Regions from separate parts of the Sporosarcina beigongshangi genome, predicted to be linked through region 1. Evidence: riboswitches for the same ligand, from Rfam matches in the RefSeq annotation. Region 1 holds a riboswitch; the other holds the start of a gene.
The links. Region 1 has a riboswitch for S-adenosylmethionine ahead of metA (homoserine O-acetyltransferase MetA). Riboswitches for the same ligand answer to the same signal wherever they lie in the genome.
Positions count from the first base shown of each region.

Region 2: another riboswitch for S-adenosylmethionine. It lies ahead of R2B77_RS15415 (bifunctional homocysteine S-methyltransferase/methylenetetrahydrofolate reductase); the one in region 1 lies ahead of metA (homoserine O-acetyltransferase MetA).

Region 1 is NZ_JAWLIR010000008.1:115,531-119,731, reverse strand. Features, by position in the region: gene R2B77_RS06430 (protein phosphatase 2C domain-containing protein) at 1-723, shown strand, start outside; gene R2B77_RS06425 (SgcJ/EcaC family oxidoreductase) at 891-1,340, shown strand; gene R2B77_RS06420 (hypothetical protein) at 1,436-1,615, opposite strand; SAM riboswitch class I at 1,777-1,885, shown strand; gene metA (homoserine O-acetyltransferase MetA) at 1,989-2,897, shown strand; gene R2B77_RS06410 (hypothetical protein) at 2,959-3,666, shown strand; gene R2B77_RS06405 (GNAT family N-acetyltransferase) at 3,774-4,201, shown strand, end outside.
Region 2 is NZ_JAWLIR010000041.1:27,180-31,380, reverse strand. Features, by position in the region: gene R2B77_RS15415 (bifunctional homocysteine S-methyltransferase/methylenetetrahydrofolate reductase) at 98-1,966, opposite strand; SAM riboswitch class I at 2,088-2,195, opposite strand; gene selD (selenide, water dikinase SelD) at 2,413-3,465, shown strand; gene mnmH (tRNA 2-selenouridine(34) synthase MnmH) at 3,488-4,201, shown strand, end outside.

The DNA.
Region 1 (4,201 bases):
CGTTTTGGTGGTAATTCATCAGCGGGTCAAACAAAGAATGAGGACGCTTGTATGGTCTGGCAAACTGATGATTGGGAATTCGCAGCTATTCTCGATGCACATAAAAGTGCTGAAAGCGCGGAACTTGTCATTCATACATTTGAACAGCATAGAGAAGGCTTGTCAGCGATTTTATCATTGGACGGTCCTCCAAATTTTAAGAAATTGGAAGACAAGCTGCTTGAAATTTTTCAATCCGATGAACTTTTGGCTGCATGTAGAAATGTCACAGGAGAAACGGCTTGTCTTGTCGTCGTACGGAAAGATAACTATATATGGTGGTTTTCCGTCGGAGATTGCTTGGTCTATCTATTGCATCCAGAATTAATGGCCCTCAACCAATTTCAACTGAATCAAAGGCAGTTCTTCGAGTGGATCGGGCAAGTGAATACATTTGAAAAAACCGTTCCATGCTATACATCTGGGACAAGGGAATTGAGAAAAGGGACAAATCACATTTTCATGACAACAGATGGCTTGGTAGAATGTCCAGGTGAACCTTATGCCAATCCGCAAAACTTGGTCGAAGCGTTGAATGTAGAAGCACTTGATGAAAGTATTTCACTGATGTTGAAGGAGATTGAAAAGCATAATGTCCGCGATAGCACGACAATCATTTCTTGGACTGTAGATGTAGAAAAGGAAGGTAGCATTCCAAGCGATTATGAGGGGGAAGTCCAATGATGGAAATACGACCTATTTCGGATTTAAGAAATAATATTGATGAAATATATATATAGTTAGCTGAAAGCGAAAGTACAAATCTGACGACCCTGAAAAAGACCCATCAAGAAGTAATGAATTGCTTGCGAGGAAGAATAAAAGAATTTAGAAATTAGGTGGAGAAAAACATGGAATCACCACAAGTAAATGAAATCAAAGCCCTTTATCAAAGCTTAATACAAGCATGGAACAATCGTCAGGCACAAGAAATGGCAGATCAATTTACAATGCAAGGAGAGCTAATTGGATTTGACGGGAGCCAAGTAATTGGTCGTGACAATATTTTTGCACATGTGTACCCGATATTTGCGGATCATCCAACTCCTCCATTCATTAGTGTTGTTAAAGATGTAAGACTTTTTACTACTGAAGTTGTACGATTACGTGCAATCGTCGGAATGATACCGCCTGGAACAACGGAACTAAACCCACAACTGAATGCGCATCAAACACTAATTGCGGTGAAAGAAAACGATGTATGGCGTATAGAGCTTTTTCAAAATACACCTGCCCAATTTCATGGAAGGCCTGATTTGGTTGAACAAATGACGAAAGAATTAAGCGAAGCCGTCATATAAGCTGACAATAAAGAATACCCCGCACGAGCATCATTGCTGCGCGGGGTACCGTCTTTTTCATGGTAAGTTAGGTGCTATCCTCGCAAAAAAATGTGTCACTTTCTTTTCCGTTCGTTTGGATTCATGCGTTCCCGCTTTGGAACGAGATTGCTCAATTCTTCAAACTCACGTGCCATTTCTTCTTTCATATCGCCCGGTTGAATTTTTTGCCTTTTCGGCGTTTGGGGTAATGAACGCGAATTGTTGGTGCTACCTTGTTTGTTATCTCTTCCCATGAAAAATCTCCTTTCAAACATGTAGTACGAAGTTAATATGGCTCGAAGCGATGATTTTATTCTGTGAAATTGGACGGAAGCTGCTACTTACAATTATCAAGAAAAGTAAAAAGACTGTTTACAATATAAAGTTAAAGCGTATAATAGAAACAAACTGAATACTCTTATCAAGAGAAGCTGAGGGATATGGCCCATTGAAGCTTCAGCAACCTCTGACGTTGTCAGAAAGGTGCTACCTCCAACAGGACTTTTTGTCTTGAGAGATAAGAACTGAGAGCCTAAAGCAAACCCTCTTTTCTTGTCATATAGAAAAGAAGGTTTTTCTTTTTACCCATTTAACATACATAGTAAATCCAAAAAGGAGAGATGAGTTATGCCAATTAACATACCTAAACAATTGCCAGCCGGAGAATTATTGAAAAAGGAAAAAATATTTATCATGGATGAGGAGCGTGCAACTTCCCAAGATATTCGACCGATAAATATTATTATTTTGAATTTAATGCCAGAAAAAGAACGTACAGAGTTACAACTTCTTCGCTTATTAGGTAATACACCGTTGCAAGTAGATGTGACATTTATGAATATGGCTACTCATGAATCGAAAAATGTTAGCAAGTCGCACTTAGATAAATTTTATACAACTTTTGGGCATGTTAAGCATCGTCGTTTTGACGGCATGATTATTACAGGTGCGCCAATCGAACATCTACAATTTGAAGATGTGAATTATTGGGACGAAATGAAGGAGATTATGGACTGGACAAAATCTCATGTGACGTCAGTACTGCATATTTGTTGGGGTGCACAAGCGGCATTGTATCACCATTACGGTATTGATAAGTTTGATTTGTCGAAGAAATGCTCAGGTGTATTTACGCATCGTCTATCTGATCCGACAATCAATTTAGCACGCGGATTTAACGATGAATTTAGAGTGCCGCATTCACGTTATACAGCTGTTTCAGTGGAGGAAATTGAAAATGATCCCCGTTTACACCTACTTGCAAAGTCTGATGAAGCGGGTGCATTCATTATCATTTCTAACGATAATAAACATATTATGATTACGGGTCATTTTGAATACGATGCAACGACGCTTGCTGAAGAGTATGCGCGTGATCTACAAAAAGGTATCGACATTGATCTGCCAGTGAACTATTTCCCGAACGATGATCCGAGCGAAGAGCCACTAAATACATGGCGTTCACATACTCATCTGCTCTTCTCAAACTGGTTGAATTACTATGTCTATCAAGAAACACCTTTTGTCTGGGAGTAACAACATGATAACCGCCTTGCCGACATTTGCATAAGATAGTACGACAAGGGGGCTTAGGTAAATGGGGTTATTTATTAACATTCAAAGTCATTCGGATGTTTTCAACAATGAAGCAAATCTTGTGGAGATAAACCAAAGTTATTCAAGAATAGATTCGTTAACGCAATGGATGCAAGAGCAGCATGAAGAAAACGCTTCGCTTCATCGTCATATAGGCGATCTTGAGATGCTTTTACAACAACAAAAAAAGGTACAGTCCAATCAATTAACTACAATCCGTAATCGTTTAAATGAACTACAAAAAATTGATTTTCAGCATGAGCAATTTAAAAATAATGTCATGAAATCGTTGAGGCAACTCGATGATCAACAGCAAGAACTGCATCAAATGTTAGTGGATGAACAGGTGCTGGAACAAGTATTCAGGATGCAAATCAGCGAGTCATCGAAAGAGATGGCCACTAAAATGAATGAACATATGGACCACCAACAACAATTATCCAAACAAATTTTACAGCAAGGGGATGCCCAAAAAGTCGTCATTAGTAGACTGGACAATCAAGAAGGTTTGACAGATAAAATGGCTAGGCAATTGGATCATCTTCGCGGAGTTCTTTATGAGCGAACTAATTTTCTGACAGAAAAAATAGAAAACAGCTATACGGTGACGGCTTCATATTTAGCAAAATTATTGACGAACCCAGAACAGCCAATGACGCGTTTTTTGATGAATCCAAAGTCTGAGGAGAAACAAAGAAGTTCTGATTGAAGTGGAAATCGACTACAAGAAAATGGACTTTATTATTGGAAAGCACTAGGTACAATTCATGTACTTTGTGCTTCTTTGTTTAAATATAAAAGAAAGGAATGGTGTACATGGATAAACAGCAATCAAAAAATAGGGTTCAATTGAGGGAATTAGTGAAAGACGATTGGCCTAGTGTACATAGATATGCATCTATGGAAATAGTCTCCCGATACCAACCGTGGGGACCAAACACCAAAGAGGAAACCTTGCTTTTTTTGGAAGCAGTACAAGAGGATGCAAAGAAAAAGCCCCGCAGTCGTTTTGTCTTTGCAGTTTTTGAAAAGAATACAGCTGTAATGATAGGTTCGGGAGAAATAAATATCAGAGATATTGTTAACCGCGAAGGAGAAATTGGCTACATCTTTCACCCTGATTATTGGGGGCAAGGATATGCAACTGAGGTAGCTCATTTACTCATAAATTTTGGTTTTCAAGAATTAAACCTGCACCGAATCTATGCAACCTGTGACCCACGTAATAGTGCTTCTGTAAAAGT
Region 2 (4,201 bases), on a different contig from region 1:
AAAACATGTTTGGAAGCAGTGCAGAGTGATTATAAAAGAGAGTGCTGAATTACTCGGCACTCTCTTTTCGATAGACATTATGACCATGTCGGCTTTATCAATAAACAACACTACCCGCTTGTTTTGGCTCTTTTGTCACACCAGCATCCACTTTTTCATGAATATATTCCGTTAAATCAACCGTCATATCATAACGTATAAACGGTGTAATCAAATAGATACCATGGAAATGTTCCAAAGCAACGTCAATCAATTCCTTTGCAACGGCTATGCCCTCTCGCGTAGACTGTTCACGGTCTCCCGCAAACAGCCCCATTCTTGCCCGAACTTCATCTGTCAGCTTAATACCCGGCACTTCATTGTGAAGAAACTCTGCATTTTGTGATGACGTCAACGGCATAATACCGATATAAATCGGAGCTTCGATATGCTTTGTTGCTTCGTACAATTCAATAATTTTTTCTGGGCTATAGATTGGCTGCGTGATAAAATAATCAGCCCCAGCCTCTATTTTCTTCTCCATTCGTTGTACAGCTCGATCGATATGACGAACATTCGGGTTAAAGGCCGCCGCTACTGTAAACGAAGTTTTCTGTTGCAACGACTTCCCAGACCATGAAATCCCTTCATTAAATTGCTTAATGAGTTGAATCAATTCAAAGGATGTCACATCGAAAACGGATGTTGCACCAGGGAAATCACCAATTTTCGTTGGATCTCCTGTGATTGCCAATAATTCAGTAATACCCATTGTGTGGAGTCCCATGAGATGTGATTGCAGGCCGATGATGTTACGATCTCGACAGGTCACATGGACAAGAGGCGTTGCACCAATATTTTGTTTTACTAATGACCCCATTGATGCATTACAAATTCTTGGGGATGCCAGGGAATTATCAGCCAATGTAATGGCATCCACACCTGCATTATGCAGGGCCTGTGCCCCTTCAAAAAAAGTAGCTGTATTTAAGTGTTTAGGTGCATCCAATTCCACAATAATCGAATGTCTTTTTTTCACCGTTTCAAGCAAGGTTGGTTTATCAAGGTTCTTTGGCTCCGTAGCATTCATTTTCGCCGCTTGTTCTTTCACTTGCTTATCTTGCACATGCACCCGATTCGTTAGCCCATCCACCAGTGCACGTATATGTGCCGGTGTCGTGCCACAACATCCTCCAAGTAATCCGACACCCTCCTTACGAAAATTAGGTGCCAGTTTACCAAAATAATCAGGTTCATTTTCATACGTCAATTTGCCATCCGTATAGCTCGGGAAGCTAGCATTCGGGTACACAGCCAATAAGGCATGCTTCGGCAACGGGACTTCCTCTAAAGCTTTCAGCATATGGTATGGTCCTAATCCACAATTGACTCCCACAACATCTGCGCCTAACGCTTCCAACTGCTGCAAAGCATCTGCGAGCGCCAAGCCATTTTGAAGGACACCCGCCTCATGCATCGAGACATTCGTAATAATGGGAATATCCGTCGCTTCCCGTGCAATTTTGAGCACTGCTGTTAATTCATCAAAATCATAATAGGTTTCTAATAGAATGCCATCCACACCTTCAGCAAGCAGACACTGTAGTTGCTGCTTAAAGCTTTGCTCGATCTCTTCCTTAGTACCAATCAATGTTTTGGAACCATGAATGCCCCCAATCGTTCCGAGAATAAATGTATTTTTCCCCGCAGCTTTTTTAGCAATAGCAACGGCCGCCTTATTGATTTCTTCGACACTATCCTCTAGTCCATAACGCGCTAACTTTATATAGTTGGCACCATATGTATTCGTTTGAATCACATCAGCCCCTGCCCCGATATAGGCTTGATGAACGTGAAGCACTTGTTCAGGATGCGTCAAATTTAGCTCCTCAAAACAACGGTCTACCCCGTTTGTATAAAGTAATGTTCCCATCGCACCATCACCAATTAAAATACGTTCCTTCATCGTCTCAAGTAAATTTGCCAACTGCCTATCCCCTCTCTAGTTCCAATTTCCATATAGCTAGTTTAAAAAATTTATATAGAAACAAAAAAGCTTCTTCCTTTATTGAATAAAGGAAGAAGACTCTGCATTCGACTAAGTCTTTTCCTCATCTATCAAGCCAATTTTTCGACTTGCTGGAATTAGCACCGTACCAATAATGGTGGTTGCTGAGGTGTCAACGGGCCAGTCCCTATACCTCTCTAGATAAGAAAAACTATTAAATTGTTTTTACTGCTAATTGAAGATCTATTTCTATTATTGACAACCTTACGCTATTTATAGAAAATTTGCAATACCTTTTTGGAAGTGATGAATTTAGAAAGGCACCTTCGCTGAAGATTACGGGGAATCATTAGTTCAACATCTAATAAGTATTTCCCATCATTGTGTTAAGATTAATAACAGATTTACAATCGAAAGGTGGATGCATGATGGAGAATACGATTCCAGTAAAATTGACTTCACTCACAACAAAAGGCGGCTGCGGCTGTAAAATTGGTCCTGCCGACTTGGCGCAAGTATTACGTGGGCTTCCGCCTGCTATGCCCGATCCAAATTTACTCGTCGGTCTCGATACAAGTGACGACGCAGGTGTTTATAAACTGACAGACGATATCGCAATGGTACAAACACTCGACTTTTTCACACCGATTGTCGATGATCCCTATGATTTCGGACAAATTGCGGCGACCAATGCCATCAGCGATGTCTATGCGATGGGTGGTAAGCCCATTACAGCATTGAATATCGTAGCTTTCCCGATTGCTACTTTGGATAAAGACATCCTTTCGGATATTTTACGAGGCGCTGGTGATAAATTAAAAGAGGCTGGCGTCACACTTGTTGGTGGACATTCCATTGACGACCAGGAACCCAAATTTGGATTAGCCGTCACAGGCGTCGTTCATCCGGATAAAGTACGGACAAATGCGGGGGCAAAACCTGGCGACAAATTATTATTAACAAAACCAATTGGCGTTGGCATCTACACAACATCATTGAAAAATGGGTTATTGTCTGAAGATGAAGTCGTTGAAGTGACAAAAGTAATGACTACACTTAATAAAACAGCTGCCGAAGCAATGGCGAAGTACAATGTCCATGCTGCTACGGATGTGACAGGCTTCGGGTTGCTTGGTCATACATCTGAAATGGCCAAAGCAAGTGATGTCGGCATTCATATCCATGCCACTCAAGTGCCCATTTTACCACGCACAAAGGAACTTGCCGCAGCAGGTAAAGTACCTGGAGGCACAAAAAACAACTTTGCCCACGTAGCAAATGTTGTGACATATGCAGATACACTCGATCAAATTGACCGTTGGATTTTATGTGATGCTGTCACATCTGGCGGGTTACTCATTGCATTGGCAGAGCAGGAAGCTACACAATTGCTGAATGATCTTCAACAACAAGGCGTTGACGCACGAATTATCGGAGAAGTAACAGAGGATAATAAAGGTCGTATCGTTGTTTCATAATTTAGTGTAGAAGGTGAAGAAAGTGTTTAGAGACTTAACGATAGACGAATTATTAGCCGTACAAGCCAAGGGACCACATACATTCATCGATGTACGGTCCCCGAAAGAATTTAATGAAGCAACCATTCCTGGTAGCATCAATATTCCCGTTTTTGATGACGAGGAACGGGCTGAAATCGGAACGCTCTATAAGCAGGTTGGACAAGATGCTGCGAAGGAACGAGGACTTGAAGTCTTTTCAAAGAAGTTACCTGATTTCATTCGCGCATTCAAACAAATTGAAACACCCATAACAGTATTTTGTTGGCGTGGCGGTATGCGCAGTAAAACGGCTGCCACTGTCCTCGACTTAATGGGTATCCATACGACTCGGTTGGCTGGCGGGGTCCGTACTTTTCGGCAATGGGTTGTCCATGAGTTAGAACGCGAGGACTTCCCACCGACCTTTGTTGTACTTAACGGCTATACCGGATCAGGCAAAACAGCTATTTTGAAGAAACTAGCTGACAAAGGATTTCCCATTCTCGATTTAGAAAACATGGCTGGACATCGCGGTTCTATCTTCGGTCAAATTGGATTGGAGCCCAGCAACCAAAAGAAATTCGACTCACTACTCGTCCATGAATTGGTCCGACTGAGAACAGCGCCCTATGTTTTTATCGAAGGCGAAAGCAGACGAATTGGCAAAGTCAGTATGCCCCCTTTCTTATTCGATAAAAAAGAAACAGGCGTACAA